Regions from separate parts of the Streptomyces sp. NPDC005374 genome, predicted to be linked through region 1. Evidence: riboswitches for the same ligand, from Rfam matches in the RefSeq annotation. Region 1 holds a riboswitch; each other region holds the start of a gene.
The links. A riboswitch is a leader RNA that binds a small molecule or an ion and turns the genes downstream of it on or off. The one in region 1 is predicted to bind cobalamin.
Positions count from the first base shown of each region.

Region 2: it holds a riboswitch for cobalamin, as region 1 does, so the genes downstream of both, ACFYRX_RS14340 (HoxN/HupN/NixA family nickel/cobalt transporter) here and ACFYRX_RS27175 (prenyltransferase/squalene oxidase repeat-containing protein) in region 1, are expected to answer to the same signal.
Region 3: it holds a riboswitch for cobalamin, as region 1 does, so the genes downstream of both, ACFYRX_RS36090 (cobalamin biosynthesis protein) here and ACFYRX_RS27175 (prenyltransferase/squalene oxidase repeat-containing protein) in region 1, are expected to answer to the same signal.

Region 1 covers NZ_JBIAKA010000011.1:47,197-55,018, reverse strand. The annotation lists gene ACFYRX_RS27195 (ECF transporter S component) at 1-151, opposite strand, end outside; gene ACFYRX_RS27190 (ABC transporter ATP-binding protein) at 148-1,884, opposite strand; gene ACFYRX_RS27185 (CbiQ family ECF transporter T component) at 1,881-2,996, opposite strand; gene ACFYRX_RS27180 (SCO2322 family protein) at 2,986-3,594, opposite strand; gene ACFYRX_RS27175 (prenyltransferase/squalene oxidase repeat-containing protein) at 3,627-4,823, opposite strand; cobalamin riboswitch at 4,938-5,077, opposite strand; gene ACFYRX_RS27170 (MBL fold metallo-hydrolase) at 5,307-6,332, opposite strand; gene ACFYRX_RS27165 (aldehyde dehydrogenase) at 6,517-7,822, shown strand, end outside.
Region 2 covers NZ_JBIAKA010000005.1:125,192-133,013, reverse strand. The annotation lists gene ACFYRX_RS14370 (GAF and ANTAR domain-containing protein) at 1-37, shown strand, start outside; gene ACFYRX_RS14365 (hypothetical protein) at 42-833, opposite strand; gene thrS (threonine--tRNA ligase) at 1,151-2,365, shown strand; gene ACFYRX_RS14355 (nucleoside hydrolase) at 2,404-3,369, shown strand; gene ACFYRX_RS14350 (ArsR/SmtB family transcription factor) at 3,492-4,484, shown strand; gene ACFYRX_RS14345 (hypothetical protein) at 4,576-5,067, shown strand; gene ACFYRX_RS14340 (HoxN/HupN/NixA family nickel/cobalt transporter) at 5,054-6,148, opposite strand; cobalamin riboswitch at 6,177-6,384, opposite strand; gene ACFYRX_RS14335 (ArsR/SmtB family transcription factor) at 6,465-6,812, shown strand; gene ACFYRX_RS14330 (DUF397 domain-containing protein) at 6,827-7,012, opposite strand; gene ACFYRX_RS14325 (DUF397 domain-containing protein) at 7,045-7,230, opposite strand; gene ACFYRX_RS14320 (helix-turn-helix domain-containing protein) at 7,237-7,822, opposite strand, start outside.
Region 3 covers NZ_JBIAKA010000017.1:237,999-245,820, reverse strand. The annotation lists gene ACFYRX_RS36100 (anion permease) at 1-857, shown strand, start outside; gene ACFYRX_RS36095 (hypothetical protein) at 889-1,110, shown strand; cobalamin riboswitch at 1,414-1,549, shown strand; gene ACFYRX_RS36090 (cobalamin biosynthesis protein) at 1,647-2,588, shown strand; gene ACFYRX_RS36085 (cobyric acid synthase) at 2,585-4,096, shown strand; gene cobN (cobaltochelatase subunit CobN) at 4,093-7,749, shown strand; gene ACFYRX_RS36075 (putative cobaltochelatase) at 7,746-7,822, shown strand, end outside.

The DNA.
Region 1 (7,822 bases):
CGTCCTGGGTGTGGGTGCCGACCTGGGAGGTGGGCGGGGCGAGGAAGGGCCAGCCGAAGGCGACGACTCCCACGGCGCTGACGAGGGCGAGGGTGATGAGGGAGCGGGGGCCGAGACGGACGGCCCGGGTCGTGCCAGGGGCGTGCGTCATGCCAGGGACTCCCTCACCTGGGCGACCGTGAGCCACCGCTGCGGGGCCAGGACTTTGCTGACCTGCGGGGCGAACGAGGGGGAGGACGTGAGCACCTCTGCCGCCGGGCCGTCGGCGATCACCTCTCCCTCGGCCAGCAGGATCACCCGGTGGGCGAGCTCGGCGGCCAGTTCCACGTCGTGGGTGGCCAGCATGATCGCGTGACCGGTGGCGGCGAGGTCCCGCAGCAGGGCGACCAGGCGGGCCTTCGCCGCGTAGTCCAGGCCACGGGTCGGTTCGTCGAGGAGCAGGAGGGGCGGACGCGCGGTCAGGACCACCGCGAGGGCGAGGGCGAGGCGCTGCCCTTCGGAGAGGTCCCGGGGGTGGGTCTCGTTGGTCACTCCGGGGAGCAGGTCGTCGACCAGCGCGCGGCAGGTGCCGCTCGGCGCGTCGGCGTCGGTGTCGGCGGCCCTGCATTCGGCGGCGACCGTGTCGGCGTACAGGAGGTCGCGGGGTTCCTGGGGGACGAGTCCGACGCGTTTCACCAGGTCGCGGGGGGTGGTGCGGTGTGGCTGGGCGCCGCCGACCCGGACTGTTCCGGCGGAGGGTTCCACGAGGCCGACCAGGGTGTTGAGAAGGGTGGATTTCCCGGCGCCGTTGCGGCCCATGAGGGCGATGATCTCGCCGGGGCGGATGGTGAGGTCGATGTGGTTCAGGGCTTGGACGCGGGCTCGGCGGACGGAGAGGGTGCGGGCCTCGGCGAGGTGGGAGGTGGTGGGTGCGGGCGGCTTGGGGCGGCGGGGTCGGCGGAACCGGCCTTCGGCCGGGTTTTTGTTCCCACCCGCACCACCCGTGAGGGTTTCGTGGTCGGGTGCGGGTGGCCCCTGTGGGGCTGCCTCGCCGTCGGCGGCCGCGGGTACGTTGCCTGTCGGCACGCGGGTGGCGAGTCGCTCCCGCAGTTCCCCCGCCCTGCGGCGCGCGTCCCGCACCGTCAGTGGCAGCGGGGCCCAGCCCGCCAGCCGTCCCAGGTCCACCACCGGCGGATACACCGGGGACACGGCCATCATCTCGGCCGGGGTGCCGAGCACCGGTGGTTCCCCGTGGGCGGGCAGGAGGGCGACCTGGTCGGCGTACTGGATGACGCGTTCCAGGCGGTGTTCGGCCATGAGGACCGTGGTGCCGAGATCGTGGACGAGGCGTTGGAGGACCGCCAGGACCTCCTCGGCCGCCGCGGGGTCCAGGGCCGACGTCGGTTCGTCCAGGACCAGGACCTCGGGGTGCGGGGTGAGGACCGAGCCGATCGCCACACGCTGTTGCTGGCCGCCGGAGAGGGTGGCCAGGGGGCGGTCGCGGAGCGGGGCCAGGCCCAGGAGGTCCAGGGTCTCCTCCACCCGGCGGCGCATCACCGTCGGCGGTACGCCCAACGACTCCATGCCGTAGGCGAGTTCGTCCTCCACGGTGTCCGTCACGAAGTGGGACAGGGGGTCCTGGCCCACCGTCCCCACCACGTCGGCCAGTTCGCGGGGCTTGTGGGTACGGGTGTCGCGGCCGGCCACCGTGACCCGCCCGCGCAGGGTGCCGCCGGTGAAGTGCGGGACGAGCCCGCTCACCGCGCCGAGGATCGTGGACTTGCCGACACCTGAGGGGCCCACGAGCAGGACCAGTTCACCTTCCGGCACCTCGAAGTCGACGTCCCGCACGGTGGGTTCGGCAGCGCCGTCGTACGTCACGGAGACGTCCTCGAAGCGGATCACGACGACGGCTCCTTGGGGGCGGGGGCGAGGAACGCCGGCAGCAGACCGAGGAGGACGGCTGCGGCGGGCCGGACGGGGAGGGTGGGGGCGACCAGAGGAACCACGCCGGGATGCAGGGCCGCCGGATCGGTGACGCCCGCGAGGAACATCGCCGCCGCCACGGCCACGCCGGACCCTGCGATCAGGAAGGAACGGAGGTTCCAGCGGTCCGGGCGGTAACGGGTGCGCGGAGTACGGCGACCGCCCAGCCGCAGACCCGCGAGAGCGGCGGCGAGGCCGGCGAGGAGGACGGGGATGCCGTACGTGCCGCCCTCGGCGGTGAGCAGGCCGTACGTTCCCGCGCAGACGCCGAGCAGGCCGCCGAGTGTGAGGGCGGTCGTCGTACGGCGTACTCGGGGCGGAACCTGTGCCGTACGGCCGTAGCCACGGGCGTCCATGGCCGCGGCGAGGGCGACCGAGCGTTCCAACGCGCCCTCCAGGACCGGGAGTCCGACCTGGAGAAGGCCCCGCACACCGGAGTCGGGGCGGCCGCGCAGACGGCGGGCGGCGCGCAGACGCTGGACGTCGGCGATGAGGTGAGGGGCGAAGGTGAGCGCCACGACCACCGCGACGCCGAGTTCGTAGAGGGCGCCGGGGAGGGACTTGAGGAGGCGGTGCGGGTTGGCGAGGGCGTTCGCCGCGCCTACGCAGATCAGGAGGGTGGCCAGTTTCAGGCCGTCGTAGAGGGCGAACACGAGGGACTCCGCGGTGACCCGGCCGCCGAGGCGGATGCCCTGGGCCCAGTCGGGCAGCGGGAGTTGGGGGAGCGTGACGAGCACATGGGTGCCCGGGATCGGGGAGCCGAGGGTGATCGCGAAGAGAAGACGGACGAGGAGGACGGCGAGGGCGAGCTTGACGAAGGCGGCGTAGGAGTGGGACCAGGGGGTCCGGCGGCGGCAGGTCGCCACCACGTACGCGGAGGTGACGATCAGGAGGGTCAGCAGGAGGGGGTTGGTGGTGCGGGTGGCCGCGATGCCGAGGGAGAGGGACCAGAGCCACCAGGCCCCGGGGTGCAGGGACGCGGGCTGAACGGGGTGCGGGGACGCCGGCTGAGCGGTTGGGCTAGGCGGCATTCCTGCGCCGCCTCGTCTGCCACACCGCCGCCGCTCCCAGTACGGCGATCGCCGCCAGGCCCGCGAACAAGCCAACGGACGGGCCCCCGTCCGACCGGGCCGGCCCCTTCCCCTTCCCCGTCACCTGGTCCCCGCACCCGGCCTCCGGATACGCCGCGATCGCGCACAGCAGCGCGTCGGAGCCGTAACGGAGGGGTTTGGCCACCGCCGCCAAGGCCTCCGCCGTCGTCGCCTCCCGGGGGACCACCGCGCACTCCGTGCGGCCCGCCGGGGGCGTCTCGCCGGAGGGGGCGTCCGAAGCCGTCCCGAAGTCGATGACCAGCGCCACGCGTTTACGGCCGTCCCTAGCCGGTGTGTCCGCGCAGATCGCCGTGAACGACGCCGTCCCGCGGGGCTTTCGGACATCACCCGAGTCCGCGCTCACCGCGAAGCGGAAGCCCTGGACGTCTCCGTCGGAGGGAACCGAGGTCGACGGGCCCTGCGTGGCGTAGGTCCAGGTCGGGCCGGTGCGGTCCCAGAAGGACCAGTAGCGGTAGCCGGCGGCGTGGGCCGGGGTCGTGACCGACAGGAGGAGTCCCACCAGGAGGAGCAGTCCCACGAGGAGGGGTCCTACCGCCGGTCCCCGGCGGGTCACGGCTGCTTCCTCTTGTTGCGGTTGCTGAGGAGGAAGCCGATGCCGGCCCCGGCGGCGAGACCCGCGCCGACCATCCACCAGACGGACGTGCCGGAGTCGTCCTGCGACTTGGCGGCCGGCGTGGGCGTCGGCGCCGGCGCCGGTGTCGGTCCCGTCGCGGTCAGTTGCTTCACCAGGTCCGTGCCGCCGAAGTCGCGGGGGTCGGCGCCACCGACCCGCGCGGCGAGGATCAACTGGGCGTAGGCCGCCGGGCCGCTCTGCTCGGCCCACTTCGCGGAGTTCCGCTCCAGCCAGTGCAGCGGTCCCGCGGCCGCCGCGGTCCCGCCCCGCGCGGCCAGCGCCACGACCGCGTCGGCCGTGTTGCCGTAGTCGGGCTGGTCCTCGGCGCCGGGGAGGACGGACTTCAGGTAGCCCTCCTTCGCGACCGTCCTCGCCAGGTACGCCGCGCCGTTGGCCGCCGCCTGCTCCGGGGTGGGACGGGCCGCGTCGGCGCAGGTGAGGTCCGTCGCGGTGCCGGGCTTCGCCGAGGCCATGCCCAGGCCCAGCGCACCGACGACGGCCGCCGCCGTGGCGTCCGCGTTGGCCGTGAGCCGGCCCTTCTTGTCGGGCTGGTAGGCGAAGGCGCCCCCGTCGGCGCACGGCAGGGACAGCTTCAGCAGGGCCTCGTAGGGCGACTTGCCGTCCTTGAGGACCTCGGCGGGGTCGGCACCGGTGGCGTTCAGCGCGCCGATGACGACGGACGTCGAGTTGGCGTCGCTGGCCCCGCCAGGCGTGTAGCCCCAGCCGCCGTCCTTGTTCTGGACGGACTTCAGCCAGGTCACCGCCTTGCTGACCGCGGGGTCGTGCCCGCCGAGCGCGGACAGGGCCTGGACGGCGGCGGCGGTGCTGTTGGTGTCGACCATGACCTTGGCGTCGCAGGCCTTGGCCGGATCGGCGCGGTAGGCCGCGAACGCCCCGCTCGCGCACTGCTGCCCGGCCAGCCAGCCGACGGCCGCGGCGGCGGGCCCGACACCCACCCGGTGCAGGGCGATCAGGGCGAGGGACTGGCGCCAGACCCCGTCGTAGGTGGGATCGGTGCTGCCGTACAACCCGGACGGGACCGGTACCGGGGACGGGGAGGCGGCGACGGCGGGCGCGGCCGTGCCGATCACGACGGTGGCGGCCAGGACCGCGGCGCTGCGGCGGACGTGCATGATCGGCGGATGCCCTTCTCACGGAAGGAGCCGGACAGCACGGGAGGACCCCCGGGCGGCTCGGCTCCGTATACCTCGACGGTGCCGCGCACCGGCCGGTTGCCGGTGCACGTGAGCCGGTCACGAACCGTGCGGGGCAGTCCGGCTCACCGCGGGTGGAAGGCGGTTTACGGTTGCGGGTCAGCGCCGGATTTGCACCGGCTTCCCCCTGTACGGGTGTGATGACGACCCGGCCACTCTACTCGCCCGTAGGGAGGCCGCTGAGAGCCGCCTGTGCGGCCATGGCGCGACGCCTGCCCGATTCGGCGAACTCGACGCCGGGTGCGGGGTGCCGGGTGCCGGGTGTTGGGAGCGGCGTGGGGAGCGAGGGCCTCGACGGCGGCGGACGGGGGTGCCGGATCGGGAAGTCGTCGGACTGCGGCGCCGCTGTGGCTGGTCGCGCAGTTCCCCGCGCCCCTGATGCCGGCGCTGCGCGCACGTCGCCTAAACAGCCACGTACGTCACCGGTTCGCTCCCCGTCACCGCCTCCGCCCGGCCCAGTTTCACCAGCCGCCGCAGATGTGCCTCGGCCTCCGAGACCGCGATGGTCCTCGATCCGTACGGGATCTGCTCCCAGGGCCGGTTCCACTCCATGCGCTCGGCGAGCTGCCAGGGGGTGAGGGGCTTGGCGAGGAGGGAGTGCAGGTCGGTGAGGCGTTCCTCGTGGTGGGCGAGCAACTCCCGTACCCGGGCGGCCGCGTCGGTGAAGGCGTGCTGGTGGGCGGGGAGCACCTCGGCGGGGGCGAGGCGGCCGACGCGTTCCAGGGAGTCGAGGTAGTCGCCGAGGGGGTCGGTGACGGTGGTGTCGTCGGGGTCCTCGTACAGGCCGATGTGCGGGGTGATCTCGGGGAGCAGATGGTCGCCGGAGAACAGGCGGCCGTGGCCCGGGAGTTGGGCCGGGTGATCCTCCTCCAGGTGCAGGCAGACATGGCCGGGTGTGTGCCCCGGGGTCCAGATCGCGCGGAGCCTGCGACCCGGGAGGTCGAGGAGTTCACCGGGGACGATCTCGCGGTCGGGCAACGCGGGGGAGAAGCCGGGGAGTTCACGGCGACGGGCGGTGCGCAGGGGAGCCACGTGCTCCTCGGGGGCGCCCGCCGCCTCCAACTTGGCCGTCATATAGGTGTACCAGCGCTCGGCACGGGTCTCCCGGGTCCGGCGCACGATCGCGGAGTCCGCCGCGTGCATGGCGATCCAGGCGCCGGAGGCCTCCCGCACCGCGCCCGACAGACCGTGGTGGTCGGGGTGGTGGTGGGTGATGACCACGCCGTGGATCTCGCCGACGTCGGTCCCGCACGCGGTCAGCCCCTCGGCGAGGGTGTCCCAGGACGCCGGGTCGTCCCAGCCGGTGTCGACCAGCACCGGCCCGCGGTCGGTGTCGACGACGTACACGAGCGTGTGGCCGAGGGGGTTGTCGGGGATGGGGACCTGGACGGACCGGACACCGCCGCCGTGGTCGTGCACCTGCGCCATGGGCTCCCCAATCCCCGCTTCCCCGCATCCCCGCGTTCCGGACACTATAACTAGAACAGGTTTCGATGGGAGCCCGAGGTCACCAACAGCCGTGGTGCGCGGGCCGTGGACTCCTCCGACTGGAACTGGTATCAGTTCCGTATCTGATGGATCGTCAGTAAGCCGCCTCAGGGAGGCAGTCGCCATGGCCGAGCTCTTGGAACACGGACAGCTGTTCATCGGCGGGGAGTTGACCGACCCCCTGGGCACGGACGTCATCGAGGTGATCTCCCCGCACACCCAGGAGGTCATCGGACGGGTGCCGCACGCCTCCCGGGCGGACGTGGACGCGGCGGTCGCCGCCGCGCGCACCGCCTTCGACGAGGGACCGTGGCCGCGGATGTCCCTCGACGAGCGCATCGAGGTCGTGTCGAGGATCAAGGACGCCATCCTGGTACGGCATGAGGAGATCGCCCGCATGATTTCCTCCGAGAACGGCTCGCCGTACTCCTGGAGCGTCCTCGCGCAGGCTCTCGGCGCGATGATGGTCTGGGACTCGGCGATCACGGTCGCCCGGAACTTCACCTACGAGGAGACCCGCGACGGAGTCCTCGGGAAGATCCTCGTGCGCCGCGAGCCGGTCGGGGTCGTGGCCGCCGTAGTGCCTTGGAACGTCCCGCAGTTCGTGGCCGCCGCCAAGCTCGCGCCCGCGCTGCTCACCGGCTGCACGGTGGTGCTCAAGCCGTCCCCCGAGACGCCGCTGGACGCCTACATCCTCGCCGAGATCACCAAGGAGGCCGGGCTGCCGGAGGGCGTCCTGTCCATCCTCCCGGCCGACCGCGAGGTCAGCGAGTACCTGGTCGGACACCCCGGCATCGACAAGGTCTCCTTCACCGGCTCGGTGGGCGCGGGCAAGCGCGTGATGGAGGTCGCCGCCCGCAACCTCACCCGCGTGACACTGGAGTTGGGCGGCAAGTCGGCGGCGGTCGTGCTGCCGGACGCGGACGTCGAGGCGGCCGTCGCCGGGATCGTTCCGAACGCCTGGATGAACAACGGCCAGGCCTGCGTGGCCCAGACCCGCATCCTGCTGCCCCGCTCCCGCTACGACGAGTTCGCCGAAGCCCTTGCCGCGGCGGCCAGTTCACTGGTCGTCGGCGACCCGCTCGACCCGGCCACCCAGGTCGGCCCGCTGGTCGCCGAACGCCAGCAGCGCCGCAACCTCGACTACATCCGCATCGGCCAGGAGGAGGGCGCCAAGATCCTCACCGGCGGCGGACGCCCGGCGGGCCTGGACCGCGGCTGGTACGTCGAGCCGACACTCTTCGGCGATGTCGACAACTCGATGCGGATCGCCCGCGAGGAGATCTTCGGCCCGGTCATCTGCCTGCTGCCCTATGGCGACGAGTCCGAGGCCGTGAAGATCGCCAACGACTCCGACTACGGCCTGTCCGGCAGCGTGTGGACGGCCGACACCGCCCGCGGCATCGAGATCGCGAAGCAGGTCCGCACCG
Region 2 (7,822 bases), on a different contig from region 1:
GGACGTGCTGGAGGAGGAGCAGTCCCGCCGGTCCTGACCGGTCAGATCTGGACCCGGCCCTGCTTCCTGACCTCCGTCAGCCGTTGGGCTCCCAGCTCCACGGCGGCCTGCGTGGCATCCGTCTGCACGTCACCGAAGCCGCCGTTGCTCACGCTGATGGCGTCCTCGCCCACCCGGACGGCGGCGAGCTCCAGGGTGAGTGTCACCGGTTGACCGTCCGGGGACTCTCCGGTCAGCAGCACCCGCAGCCCCTGCCGGGCGTCTCCCGCCTCCGGCAACTGCGCCTCTGTGACCTGGACGCCCAGTACGGCCCCGGTGCTGGTCGTCGTGGCCGCGAACCGGGCGCACTTCCGCGGGAGACCCCTGAGCCAGGCCAGCGTCTTGTCGATCTCGGCCGGGGGGCGGCCAAGTACCTGGTAGTGCAGCTGGGCCTGGTTCCACTGGTCGTCCAGCCCGACGACCGCGCGGGGCTGGGCGTCGGCCCCGAAGAGGTCGTCGGCGTACAGCGCGTCGAGCAACCGCTGGCAGTCCGGCAGTTCGCTCCTCGCCTTCAGCACTCCGTCGTGCCAGGTGGCCGTGCCCTGGGTGGGGGTCCACGGCTCACCGAGATCCGCGTCCGTGATGAGGGCGGCCTGGGCCATCGCCTCGGTGAGGGTGGAGGCGGCTGCGGGAGAGGCCTTCGGGGACGGGGACGGGGCCGGGCTGGTGGGCCGGGTGATCGGCGGCTTGGCGGCGGTCGGCGGGTTGGACAGCGCGGAACAGCCGGTGGCGGTGAGGACACCGGCCAGGGTGAGGACGGAGGCGGCGACACGGGGGGCGCGGGGCGGGGTCATGCTCTCAAGTGATCACCGGGTTCGACGGGGTCACCAGCGGTCCGGGCCGTACGGGTTACGCGGTGCGGTGGGACACCCCGGAACACCGGTTCCACGGCGGCCCGTGTGCGCTCCTGCCGAAAACCCCTCGCGCCGCCCCCGCTCCTGCCGCTATCGTCACCTCCATGCAGCGCGCCCAAGCAGTCCCGTCGATCACGACGACGCCGGAGCAGGTCCCGGCGCGCTGACCGCTGACGCAGTCCGAAGCCCCGGGGCGAGTGCCCCGGGGCTTCGTCGTTCCCGGCCGGTCCCTCGCCCCCATTCCGAGGGAGACCCGCATGTATGACCACCGCCGGCTCGGCCGTGAACTCGATCTGTTCGACACCGACCCCCTGATGGGCGCGGGGCTGCCGTACTGGCTGCCCGACGGGGCCGTCGTACGGCATGTCCTGGAGGAGTACGTCAGGGACGCCGAGCGGGCCGCCGGCTACCGGCACGTGTACTCGCCCGTGCTCGGCAAGCGGGAGCTGTACGAGATCTCCGGGCACTGGGACCACTACAGCGAGGACATGTTCCCGCCGATGCGGATGGGCGGCGAGGAGGTCGTCCTGCGGCCCAGTCTCTGTCCGCACCACGCCCTCATCTACCGGTCGAGATCGCACAGTTACCGTGAACTCCCGCTCCGGATGGCCGAGTTGGGCGGTATGTACCGCTCCGAGCCGTCCGGCGTCGTCGGCGGTCTCACCCGCGTCCGCTCCATCCAGCTCAATGACGCCCACATCTTCTGCACCCTGGAGCAGGCGGTCGAGGAGGCCCGCGCCGCCCTCGACCTGATCCGGCGCGCCTACGACGACCTCGGCATCCGGGCGAGCCGGTACCGCCTCTCCCTCCCGGGCGAGGGCGGCAAGTACGTCCCCGACCCGGAACTCTGGCAGCGCGCCACCGCCCTCCTGAAGGACGTCCTGGACGGCGTCGACTACGAGTCCGTCGAGGGCGAGGCCGCCTTCTACGGCCCCAAGATCGACGTACAGGTCACCGACCCCGCGGGCCGTGAGTCCACCCTCTCCACCGTCCAGATCGACTTCCACCAGCCCGAACGCTTCGACCTGCACTACATCGGCCCCGACGGCGGAAAACACCGCCCGGTCATGGTCCACCGCAGCATCATCGGCAGCGTGGAGCGGCTGGTCGCGCACCTCATCGAGGCGCACGGCGGCGCGTTCCCGGTGTGGCTCGCCCCGGTGCAGCTCGTGGTCCTGCCGGTCGGCGACGACCAGGAGGAACGGGCCCACGACGTGGTACGCCAGGCCCTCGCGCGCGGTGTCCGGGCCGAAGTCGCCGCTCCCGGCGACGGCACCCTCGCCGCCCGCATCCGCGCCGCGCGCCTGGTGCCGTACCAGGCGGTGATCGGCGCGCGGGAGGCCGACGCGGGCAGTGCGGCCGTACGGCTGCGGGACGGCCGCAGGCCCGGAGCCGTGCCGGTCGACGAACTGCTGGACCGGATCGCCGCCCGGGACGGCGACCGCGGGGCCGAACTCTGGGCGGCTGCGTAAGGTCGGTCCCGTACGCCAGTGACGAAAGGACCCACGCCGTGACCGGTCAGCCCATCCCGGTGATCATCGACTGCGACACCGGTGTCGACGACGCCCTGGCCCTGCTGTTCGCCGTACGGCATCCCGGCATCGACCTGCGCGCGGTCACCTGTGTCGCCGGGAACACCGACGTCGACGGCGTGGTCCGCAACACGCTGACCGTGCTCGAGCAGGCCGGGGCCGGTGACATCCCCGTCGCCCGGGGCGCCGAACGCCCGCTGATCGAGCCCGTGCGCACCGCGCAGCACGTGCACGGGCGGGACGGCATGGGCGACCTGGGGCTGCCCGCGCCGACCCGGGTGGCGGTGGACGTGGACGCGGTGACGCTGCTCAGGCGGGAGATCCTCGCCTCGCCGAGGCCGGTCACCCTGATCCCGACCGCGCCCCTGACGAACATCGCGCTGCTCCTTCGCACCCACCCCGAAGTGGTGCGCAACATCGAGCGGATCGTGTTCATGGGCGGCGCGGTGGCCACCGGGAACGCCACGCCCGTCGCGGAGTTCAACGTCTGGCACGACCCCGAGGCGGCCGCCGTCCTGCTCACCGCGGGCGTGCCGATCACCATGTACGGCCTGGACGTCTTCGAGCGGGTCATCGTCCCGGCGGCGGACGTCCAGCGGCTGCGCGCCAGTTCGGAACCCTCCCTGCGCATGGCCGGCGAACTCCTCGCCCACCGCGACCCGGCCACCTCCGGCGACCCCACCCCCACCGGCGGCCTCGGCGACGCGGGCGCGGTCTGCGCGGTCGTCGACCCGGGCGGCCTGGCCACCGAACTCCTCCCGGTGGAGGTCTCGTTGGCACCCGGCCCGACCCGCGGCCAGACCGTCGTCGACCGCCGCCGCCGCCGCCCCGGCGAGTCCGAGATCCACGGCGGCGAGCGCGAAGTCACCCTCGTGGACGTGGCGTTGGGCGTGGACGTGGAGCGCTACGTGAAGCTGTGGCTGACGGCGGTGGAGGGGGTCTGACTCCCCGGCACCCGCAGCACCGGGGGTGACCGAATGCCCCCTTGCCCCGGCAAGGGCGGCTCCGTCACTGTCGGGGTGCACCGCCACCCACCCGATGACCGACCACCATCGGAGAACCCCCCATGCTGCGGGTGCACTTCACCACCGACGACATCGCGCGCGTGCGTCTCGCCGCCGGCCCCGATCCTCTCTGGGAGATCTGCAACAGCTTCCAGGTGCTGGCGGGGCAGGACGCGCCCCTCCAGTTCGGCGACTGGCGGCGGACGGTACGGCCACGGCTGCTCCCGGCGCACGGGCTGCTCGCCGCGCTGCTGCCACCGCGCGGCTACACACCGGACTTCCTCACCCCCGACCTCGGCGGCTCCCATGACCTGGAGCGCGCCGTCGACACCGTGCTGCGCACCCGGCGCACCGCGCTGCACAGGGACCTGAGCACACTCGCCGCCTCCCCGCGCCGGAGCCGCCCGCTGCCGTCCGAGGCCCGTGCCCTGGCCGACGGCGAGCCTCCGGCGCTGCGGCGTCTGGGTGCCGCCCTGCACGGCTACCACCAGGACGCGCTCGCCCCGTTCTGGACACGCATCCGGGCCCAGGTGGACGCCGACCGGGCGCTGCGCACCCGGGCGGTGCTGAGGGACGGCACCGACGGACTGCTCGCGAGCTTCCGTCCCGTACTGCGCTGGCGCCCGCCCGTGCTGGAGGCCGACTATCCCGTCGACCGTGAACTGCGGCTCGACGGGCGGGGGTTGCTGCTCCAGCCGTCGCTGTTCTGCCTCCGCAGACCCGTCACGCTCGCCGCGCCCGACCTGCCGCCCGTCCTCGTCTATCCCATCCAGCCGGCCCTCGGCTGGGCCCGCCCACCGGGCCGATCCGCACCCGGCGAGGACGTCGCCGCCCTCATCGGCCGCACCCGCGCCGCGATCCTGGAGGACGTCGTGACCGGCCGTACGACCGGCGAACTCGCCCAGCGCCTGGGCATCTCCGGCGCGGCCGCGAGCCAGCACACGGCGGTGCTGCGCCGGGCCGGCCTGCTGCTGAGCGTGCGCCGCGGCAGGCATGTGCTGCACACCGTCACGCCGGTGGGGCTGGCGTTGCTCGAAGGGACGGGTTCCGTTTAAGGCAGGGCTTCAGGGTGTGGCGGGGACCGGTGGACCGAAGCCAGCCTGTGGACGCGAGGAATGTCCCTTCCCACAGGGGGTTTGACACCATATGCGCGACAAACGACGTTCTCTGCTCGCGGGCCTGGGTGCCCTGGGCCTGGCGCTGACGGCCGCGTTCACGGCGGGACCGGCCGACGCGGCCCCGGCGAACCGGGACTTCGGCCAGATCCTGACCATGCCCGCCGCCCCGCCCGCCTCGGCGCTGCCGGCCGGAGCCGCCGCGGAGCCTCCGACGGCCTGGCCGAAGCCCGCCAGGATCCTGCACGTGGCGGCACGCGAGTCCATCACCTGCGAGAGCGGCAATCTCTGCACGGCGACCTACGACCCCACGCGGGGCGACTACGTCGTCTACTACTTCTACTACTGCGACACCTACACCCTCTCCAACTGGACCGGCACGGGCTCCTACCGCAACTCCCAGACCGGCGGGGTGACCGCGTACTTCTACGGCCAGAACGGCGCGGTCGTCACACCGGTCGGACCCGGCGGCAGCAGCAACTCCTACAACTGGGGCCCGATCTGGTCCATCAAGAACTGCTGACGCTCCACCGCTGCTCCACCTTCGCGAGCCGCCAGTAGGAGATCGCCGCCGCCCACACCACCACGAACAGGCCGACGATGACGTAGCCGACGTTGTCGAGGTCGATCTCGGCGATCCAGGTGGTGAGGGCGTCGGTGAGGTCGAACTTGTCGTGCACGACACCGACCAGCTCGATCGTGCCGATGAAGAAGGCGACCGCGATGGACAGCCCGGTGATGGCGAGGTTGTAGAACACCTTGCGCACCGGGTTGGAGAAGGCCCACTGGTAGGCGAAGTTCATGAACGTGCCGTCGAGGGTGTCGAACAGGCTCATCCCGGCGGCGAACAGCAGCGGCAGGCACAGGATCGCGTACCAGGGCAGCCCGGCCGCCGCGCCCGAACCCGCCATCACCATCAGCGTGACCTCGGTGGCGGTGTCGAATCCGAGCCCGAACAGGAACCCCAGCGGGAACATCTGCCCCGGCCGGGTGATGGACTTGGTGAGCCGCCCGAGGATCCGGTTCATGAACCCGCGCGAGTCGAGATGCTGCTCCAGCTCCTTCTCGTCGTACGTCCCCGCCCGCATCGCCCGGAAGACCTTCAGGATGCCCAGCAGGGCGACCAGGTTGAGGGCGGCGATGAGGTAGAGGAACGAACCGGAGACCGTCGTACCGAGAAATCCCAGGACCTGGTGGGTACTTGAGCCCTCGTTCATGACCTTGCCGGCCAGCTGGGTGCCGCCGGCGATCAGCGCGGCGAGCAGGACCACGACACTGGAGTGCCCGAGCGCGAACCAGAACCCTCCGGACACCGGCCGCTTGCCGTCGGCCATGAGCTTGCGGGTGGTGTTGTCGATCGCGGCGATGTGGTCGGCGTCGAAGGCGTGCCGCATGCCGAGGGTGTAGGCGGTGATGCCGAGTCCGATGCCGAAGGCCTTGTCGCCGACCTCGTAGTGCTCCGGAACGACGAGCAGGAAGAGAATCCCGAAGGCGACGACGTGCAGGGCGGCTATCGCGGCCATCAGGCCGACCGTCTTGACGGTGTCCTCGCGGCGCCAGCGGAAGGACGCGGCGGCGGTCTCGGGCAGGGCAGGGTCAGTCATACGGTGGTCACTCCAGCACCTCGTGGATGAACGCGTGAGCTGCCGTGGCCGGTCTCCTGGCTTACGGGTCGTACGTTTCCCTGCCCGCCTTCCCGGCCTCGTGCTGACGGCCAGTGGCTGTCCCGTGAGGGACGTGGGAGGGAAACTCCCCGATCACAGTGGCGAGGGCCGCGCCGGCATGAACCCCCTGAGGGGTCGTCACCGGCTTCCCGAGCACCACGGCCCGACCACGGTAGGGGTGCGAGGCGTCTCCTGCATAGCTGCATACCTGCGCAGGTATGGAAGATCACACCGGCCGCCTGCGAGGATGACCCCCATGCATCTCGTCCCGGCGGACCGAGCGGACCGCCGCACCATCGACGGCCACCGGGTGTGCGACGCCATCGCGGCGATCGGCGACCCCGGCCAAGTCCGCGCCTGGTCGGACCGTTTCGCCCTCCTGGCCGACCCGAACCGCCTCTCCCTCCTCCTCGCCCTGCACCGGACCGGCCCCCTCGCGGTCTCCGACCTGGCGATCGCCACGGGCATGAACGACCCCGCCGTCTCGCAGGCACTGCGCCTGCTGCGGGCGGCGGGGGTCGTGGCGGGGGAGAAGGAGGGGCGCGTGGTGCGGTACTCGGTGGTGGACGAGGGAGTGCGGGGGCTGCTGAAGCAGGTGTCCTGAGCCTGAACCGGCGGTCAGGGCCGTTCGCTGTGCAGGGAGTGCAGGAAGGGGGCCCAGGCGCGGGGGGTGAGGCGGAGCACCGGGCCGTCGGAGTGCTTGCTGTCGCGGACGGCCACGGTGGTGGGTATGTTGCGGGCGACTTCGACGCACTCGCCGTTTCCGCTGCTGTGGCTGGACTTGGCGAACTCGAAGTACGGCACGGGCCACAGCTCCTTGCGGCGGGCGGTCAGGGTCATTCGCTGTGCAGGGAGTGCAGGAAGGGGCTCCAGGCGCGGGGGGTGAGGCGGAGCACCGGGCCGTCGAGGTACTTGGAGTCACGGACGGCGACGGTGGTGGGTATGTTGCGGGCGACTTCGACGCACTCGCCGTGTGCGTCGCCGCTGCTGTATGTGGACTTCCTGAAGTCGTAGTGGGACACGGTGCCCTACATCTCCTTGCGGATGCCGTCGATGAGTCTCACGGAGTTGCTGTGCGCCAGACCGAGCCGCGTGATGCGGTCGAAGGCCGCGTTGTGGTGCGCGGCGTCAGTCTCGCTCTCCAACCAGACCTTCGTCGACGAAGTATCCACCTGTACGACGTCCAGAGCACCGGGCTCGGCGAAGGAGACGACGGTAAAGGCACAGGTCATCCCGGGGTGGGCCCCGGCGATGAACGGGACGACCTGGACACGCACGTTGGGCAGGTGCGCCGCCTCCAGCAGGTGTTCCAGTTGCGCCCGCATGACATCCCGGCCACCGACCAGTTGACGCACGGCCCCCTCATGCAGCAACGCCCAGAGCTGTAGCGGGCGGTCACCGCCCAACCGTGCCTGCCGGGCCATCCTCGCTTCGACGAAGGTCTCGATCTCGTCGAGATCGTCCCAGGACCCGTTCCCGACAGCGAGGGCGCGGGCGTAGTCAGGGGTCTGCAAGAGGCCGGGCACGAAGGTCAGTTGCCAGGTGCGGACTTCCGTGGCGATGTCTTCCAGGGCCACATACTCGATCTGCGCAGTCAGTTGCGGGTACTGGTTC
Region 3 (7,822 bases), on a different contig from region 1:
TCCTCATCCCGGCGGTCGCGGCTCCCATCGTCGCGGGCGTCGCCGCCATGCTGGCCACCCGCCTCTCCTACACCCTGGGCAAGAAGGCCGACGGCAAGGCCGCCGCGAAGGGCTACCGCACCGGGCAGATCGCCTCGGCCGGCCTGGTCTCACTCGCCCACGGCACGAACGACGCGCAGAAGACCATGGGCATCATCACCCTCGCCCTGGTCGCCGGCGGCGTCGTCGCTCCCGACTCCGACCCGCCCACCTGGGTCATCCTGTCGGCGGGCCTCGCCATCGCGCTCGGCACCTACCTCGGCGGCTGGCGCATCATCCGCACCATGGGCAAGGGCCTGACCGACCTCCAGCCGCAGCAGGGCTTCGCCGCCCAGACCAGCGCGGCCACCGTCATCCTGGCCTCCTCCCACCTCGGCTTCTCCCTCTCCACCACGCACTCCGTCTCCGGTTCGGTGATGGGCGCGGGCCTCGGCCGCAAGGGCGGCGTCGTCCGCTGGTCCACGGCCACCCGCATGTTCGTCGCCTGGGGCCTGACGCTCCCGGCGGCGGCCCTGGTGGGCGCCCTGGCCGAGTCGGTCACCAACCTCGGCGACTGGGGTACGGCGGCTGTGGCGGTCTTCCTCGTCGCCTCCAGCGCGGCCATCTGGAAGATCTCGCGGCGCGAGGTCGTGGACGCGTCGAACGTCATCGACTCCGACGAGCCGGCCGGCGTGGTGACCACGGCGATCGCCGCCGTGACCCCGCCGCCCGTGGGCACGGTGACCGAGGACCTCACGGCCACGATCCCGGCCCCGACCGCCGCCGCGATCTCCACCCCCGTCACCACGGAGCCGGCCGCCCCGCCGGCCGCCGTCTGAGTCCGCACCCCAGCGCTAAGGAAGCCTCACCATGAAGATCGACTGGGAAGCGCTCGGCTCCGTCTTCGGCGTCAGCCTCGTGGTCACCGTGGGCCTCGTGGCCCTCTTCACCCTCGGCATCATGGGCCTCTCCCGTCAGGAGAGGGCCACGGCCCAGGGCGACTCGGCGACCCTCGCGGTCACCGGCGCGTACGTCTGCTTCGCCGCGTGCGCGGCGGCGGTGGCGTACGGCATCTCCCTGATCGTGGCCTGACGGCACCGATCGTTCGACGGCCGGGGGGGGGGGGGGGGGGGGGCGGGGGGGGGGCCCCCCCCCCCCCGGGGGGGGGGGGGCCCCGCGCCCCCCCCGGGGGGGGGGCGGCGGGGGGGCGTGCCCGCCCCCGCCCGGCGCGGGCCCGGCCCCCCCGTCTCGCTGCCGGCCGGGGGCTGACGGGAACGGCGGGGCCAGACCCCCCCCGGCCGTCCGTGTGCTGCGGGTCCACCGTCTCCCCGGCCGGTGGTGTGGGGTTCTGCACACTCTCCCGCCGCAGGTCAACAGCAAGTTGACTGCCGTTCGGGTGCGTGGTGGACTGCCGGAGCCATGTACGACGGCAGCAGAGGAAGCCGGTTCAAGTCCGGCGCGGTCCCGCCACTGTGACCGGGGTAGGTAGCCCCGGGAGCCAGGAACTCTCGCCGTCGGTCTCGTCGAACCAGGGCGTGGACACCCTGAGTGAGGACATATCGCGATGCCCGCCTGCCCTTCGAGGTACCGCACCCGCTCGCTTGCCGACCCCACGGCCGGCTGACCCGATGCGTGCCGATCGCGTCTTCGCGTACGGCGCCGCCGCCGGACTTGTCGGGGATCTGCTGCTCGGTGATCCGCGCCGGGGACATCCGGTCGCCGTGTTCGGGCGCGCGGCCGGGGCCGTGGAACGGGTGCTGTGGCGGGACCACCGCGGGTGGGGCGCGCTGCACACCGCCGTGTGTGTGGGCGGCGCGATGGCGCTGGGTGCCGTCGCGGAACATGTCGTACGTCCGTCCCGTACCGCTTCCGTCGTGCTCACCGGTGCTGCCACCTGGGCCGTTGTGGGCGGGACTTCACTCGTGCGGGAGGCCCGGGTCATCGGGCGGGCGTTGGAGGCGGGGGATGTCGAGGCGGCCCGGGACCGGCTGCCGCATCTGTGCGGGCGGGATCCGCAGGCCCTCGACGCCGACGGGATCGCGCGGGCCGTGGTGGAGTCCGTGGCCGAGAACACCTCCGACGCCGTCGTGGGCGCCCTCGTGTGGGGGGCCGTCGGCGGGGTGCCGGGGCTGCTCGGGTTCCGGGCCGTGAACACGCTGGACGCCATGGTGGGGCACAAGTCGCCCCGGTACCGGCGGTTCGGGTGGGCCGCCGCCCGGTTCGACGACCTCGCCGGGTGGCCCGGGGCGCGGCTCACCGCCGTGCTCGCCGCTGTCGCCGGGGACAGTCCACGGGGTGCCGTGCGGGCTTGGCGCCAGGACGCGCGCAGACATCCGAGTCCCAACGCCGGTCCTGTGGAGGCCTCGTTCGCGGGGGCCCTGGGTGTGCGGCTCGGGGGGACGCTGTCGTACGCGGGGCGGGTCGAGCATCGGCCCGTGCTGAATCAGGGAGGGCGCGCTGTCGCCACCGCCGACATCGAGCGCGCCGCGCGGCTCTCGCGGCGTGTGGGGCTGCTGGCGCTCGGCGTCGGTGTCGTCGCGCGGATCGCCGTGAAGGGACGTGGGGCATGAGCGGTGGGGGGCTGCTGGTCGCCGGTACCACCTCCGACGCCGGCAAGAGTGTCGTCACCGCCGGGATCTGCCGGTGGCTGGTGCGGCAGGGAGTGAAGGTCGCGCCCTTCAAGGCGCAGAACATGTCCCTCAACTCGTTCGTGACGAGGGAGGGGGCCGAGATCGGGCGGGCCCAGGCCATGCAGGCGCAGGCCTGCCGGGTCGAGCCGACCGCGCTCATGAACCCCGTGCTGCTCAAGCCGGGTGGCGAGCAGAGCAGTCAGGTCGTGCTGCTCGGGAAGCCCGTGGGCGAGTTGAGTGCCCGGGGGTATCACGGCGGGCGGCAGCAGCAGCTTCTCGGGACGGTGCTCGACTGTCTCGCCGAGTTGCGGGGCACGTATGACGCGGTGATCTGTGAGGGGGCCGGGAGTCCGGCCGAGATCAATCTGCGGCGCACCGACATCGTCAACATGGGCATCGCCCGCAACGCCGGGCTGCCCGTGCTGGTCGTCGGGGACATCGACCGGGGCGGGGTCTTCGCCTCCTTCTTCGGGACCGTCGCGCTGCTCTCCCCCGAGGACCAGGCGCTGATCGCCGGGTTCCTCGTCAACAAGTTCCGGGGTGACGTCTCGCTGCTCGAACCCGGGCTCGACATGCTCCACGGGCTCACCGGGCGCCGTACCTACGGTGTGCTGCCCTTCCAACACGGGCTCGGGATCGACGAGGAGGACGGGCTGCGGGTCTCGCTGCGGGGCACGGTCCGGGAGTCGAACACCGCTCCGCCCGTCGGGGAGGACGTCCTGCGTGTCGCCGTCTGTGCCGTTCCCCTGATGTCCAACTTCACCGACGTGGACGCCCTGGCCGCCGAACCCGGCGTCGTGGTGCGGTTCGTGGACCGGGCGGAGGAGTTGGCGGACGCCGACCTCGTCGTGATCCCGGGGACCCGGGGGACCGTCCGCGCGCTGAAGTGGCTGCGGGAGCGGGGGCTCGCGGAGGCCATCGGCCGCAGGGTCGCCGAGCAGCGGCCCGTCCTCGGCATCTGCGGCGGGTTCCAGATCCTCGGCGAGCACATCGAGGACGAGGTCGAGAGCCGTCAGGGGCATGTCGAGGGGCTCGGAGTCCTGCCCGTGCGGGTGCGGTTCGCCCGCGAGAAGACCCTCACCCGGCCGGTGGGCGAGGCCCTCGGCGAGCACGTCGAGGGGTACGAGATCCATCACGGGGTCGCCGACGTCAGCGGCGGAGAAGCCTTCCTCGACGGCTGCCGCGTCGGCCAGACCTGGGGCACGCACTGGCACGGTTCGCTGGAGTCGGACGGGTTCCGGCGGGCGTTCCTGCGGGAGGTGGCGGCCGCCGCGGGCCGCCGGTTCGTGCCGGCCCCCGACACCTCGTTCGCCGCGCTGCGCGAGGAGCAGCTCGACCGGCTCGGCGACCTGATCGAACAGCACGCGGACACGGACGCGCTGTGGCGGCTCATCGAGTCCGGTGCGCCGCAAGGACTGCCTTTCATTCCACCGGGAGCGCCCGCATGAGCACAGTGTTGTTGTTGTCGACCGCCGACACGGATCTGCTGGCGGCCCGGGCCGCCTCGGATGCCGGGTACCGGATCGGCAACCCGACGCGCGTCGACGTCACGGACGAACTGCCCGCGCTCCTCGACGGCGCGGACATCGCCGTCGTACGGCTGCTCGGCGGCAAGCGGGCCTGGGAGGACGGGCTGGCCGCCCTGCGGTCCTCGGGCATCCCTACCGTGCTGCTGGGCGGGGAGGCCGTCCCGGACGCCGAGTTGATGGCGGACTCGTCGGTGCCCGCCGGTGTTGTGGCCGAGGCGCTGAAGTACCTCGTCGAGGGCGGGCCGGACAACCTCACCGAACTCGCCCGGTTCCTTTCCGACACCGTGCTGCTGACGGGCGAGGGGTTCGTCGAGCCGCGGAAGATGCCGGAGTACGGCGTCCACGGCTCGTACGCCTTCGAGGAGGGCCGTGCGACCATCGGCGTGCTCTTCTACCGGGCCCATGAACTCAGCGGCAACACCGCCTTCGTGGACACCCTGTGCGAGGCGATCGAGGCGCGCGGCGCCAACGCCCTTCCCGTGTACTGCGGTTCACTGCGCGGGGCCGACGCCGAGTTCTACGAGCTGCTGGCCAAGGCCGACTGCCTCGTCGCCACCGTCCTCGCCGCCGGCGGCACCCACGCCTCGCAGGCCTCGGCCGGCGGGGACGAGGAGGCCTGGGACATCGGCGCGCTGGCCGACCTCGACGTGCCGGTGCTGCAAGGGCTCTGCCTGACGTCGTCGAGGGCCCAGTGGGACGGGTCCGACGCGGCCCTCTCCCCCATGGACGCGGCGATGCAGGTCGCGATCCCGGAGTTCGACGGGCGGCTCATCACCGTGCCGTTCTCCTTCAAGGAGCAGGGACCCGACGACGTCCCGGTGTACGTGGCGGACCCGGAGCGGGCCGCGCGGGTCGCCGGGATCGCCGTGCGGCACGCGCGGTTGAAGTACAAGCCGAACGCGGAGAAGAAGCTCGCGCTGGTCTTCACCGCGTATCCGACCAAGCACTCGCGGGTCGGCAACGCGGTGGGTCTCGACACGCCCGCTTCGGCGGTGCGGGTCCTCGACTCGCTTCGGGACGCCGGGTACTCGCTCACCGAATACCCTTCAGGCGGCGACGAGTTGATCCACCGGCTCATCGAGGCCGGCGGTCACGATGTCGAGTGGCTGACCGAGGACCAGCTGGCGTCGGCGCCCGCGCGGGTGCCGCTCGCCGACTACCGGGCGTGGTTCGACACGCTCGACCCGAAGCTGCGGGACGCCATGCTGGAGGCGTGGGGCGAACCGCCGGGCTCGCTGTACGTCGACGGGGACGACATCGTGCTGGCCTCGCTGCAGTTCGGGAATGTCGTCGTGATGATCCAGCCGCCGCGCGGTTTCGGGGAGAACCCGATCGCGATCTACCACGACCCGGACATGCCGCCGTCGCACCACTACATGGCCGCGTACAGGTGGCTGGAGAACTCTTTCGGTGCCGACGCCGTCGTCCACATGGGCAAGCACGGCACGATGGAGTGGCTGCCGGGCAAGGGCCTTGGTCTCAGCGGGAGTTGTGCGCCGGACGCGGTGCTCGGTGAGCTGCCGTTGATCTACCCCTTCATCGTCAACGACCCCGGTGAGGGCACCCAGGCCAAGCGGCGCGGGCACGCCACCGTCGTCGACCACCTGGTGCCGCCGATGGCGCGTGCCGACACGTACGGCGACCTGGCCAAGCTGGAGCAGCTGCTGGACGAGTACGCGCTCGTCTCCGATCTGGACCCGGCCAAGGCCCCGGCCGTCCGGGCGCAGATCTGGACGCTGGTGAAGGCGGCCGAGCTCCATCACGACCTGCATGTCGACGAGCAGCCGGACGACACGGCGTTCGACGAGTTCGTCATGCACATCGACGGCTATCTGTGCGAGATCAAGGACGTGCAGATCCGTGACGGGCTGCACATCCTCGGCGGTGGTCCGGTGGGTGAGCCACGGGTCAACCTCGTGCTCGCCGTGTTGCGGGCCTCGCAGGTGTGGGGCGGTCAGGCCAACGCCCTGCCGGGGCTCAGGGCCTGCCTCGCGGCCCATTACGGGCTCGTGGAGAAGGAGTTGCTCGCCGAGCCGGGCGCTCCGGTGAAGGTCCCGGTCGAGCTGTCCGACCTCGTCGAGGGCCCGTCCCGTTCGGCCGCCGACGCGATCGACCTGCTGGAGCAGCTGTGCCGGCGCCTGGCGGAGCGGATGGAGGACCTCTCCTGGGACACGGCGGCGGCCGCGCCCCTCGTCCGTGACGTCCTCGGCACCGAACTCCCCGACGCCGTCGCGGTGTTGGAGTTCGCCTGCGACGAGGTCGTACCCCGGCTCGCGCGCACGACGGACGAGATCGACCACATCCTGAAGGCCCTGAACGGCGGCTTCGTCCCGGCGGGTCCTTCCGGTTCGCCGACCCGTGGGCTCGTCAACGTCCTGCCGACCGGCCGGAACTTCTACTCCGTCGACCCCAAGGCCATTCCCTCCCGGCTGAGTTGGGAGGTCGGACAGGCGCTCGCCGACTCCCTCGTGCAGCGGTACCTCCAGGACACCGGCGACTACCCGAAGTCCGTCGGCCTGACGGTCTGGGGCACGTCCGCGATGCGTACCCAGGGCGACGACATCGCCGAGATCCTGGCACTGCTGGGCTGCCGTCCGGTGTGGGACGAGGCCTCGCGCCGGGTCACCGGCTTCGAGGTGATCGGCCTCGCGGAACTCGGGCGGCCGCGCATCGACGTCACCGTCCGGATCTCGGGCTTCTTCCGGGACGCCTTCCCGCACGTGGTCGGGCTGATCGACGACGCCGTGCGCAGGGTCGCCGAGCTGGACGAGCCCGCCGAGCAGAACTTCGTGAAGGCGCACGCCGACGAGGACACCGCCGAGCACGGTGACCGGCGGCGGGCCACGGCCCGTGTCTTCGGGTCCAAGCCGGGGGCGTACGGGGCCGGGTTGCTCCCGCTGATCGACGCCCGCAACTGGCGTTCGGACGCCGACCTCGCCGAGGTGTACGCGGTGTGGGGCGGCTACGCCTACGGGCGCGGACTCGACGGGCGGGCGGCGCGCGGGGACATGGAGACCGCGTTCAGGCGGATCAACGTGGCCGCGAAGAACGTCGACACCCGTGAGCACGACCTCGTCGACGCCGACGACTACTTCCAGTACCACGGCGGCATGGTCGCGATGGTCCGCCACCTCACGGGCGCCAACCCCGAGGCATACGTGGGTGATTCGGCCACGCCCGACCAGGTGAAGACGCGGACGCTCGGCGAGGAGACCCACCGGGTCTTCCGGGCCCGCGTGGTCAACCCGCGCTGGATGGCGGCGATGCGTCGGCACGGCTACAAGGGCGCCTTCGAGATGGCGGCGACCGTCGACTACCTCTTCGGCTACGACGCCACGGCCGGCGTCGTCGACGACTGGATGTACGAGAAGCTCAGCGCGGAGTACGTCTTCGACCCGGAGAACCGGGACTTCATGAAGAAGTCCAACCCCTGGGCGCTGCGCGGCATCACGGAGCGGCTGCTGGAGGCCGCCGAGCGCGGACTGTGGGCCGAGCCGGACGCGGACACCCTGGAACGGCTGCGGGCCACCTACCTGGAGCTGGAAGGCGACTTGGAGGGCGACGACAAGTGAGTACCCCCTTTCCGTTCACGGCCGTCGTCGGCCAGGACGACCTGCGGCTCGCGCTGCTGCTGAACGCCGTGTC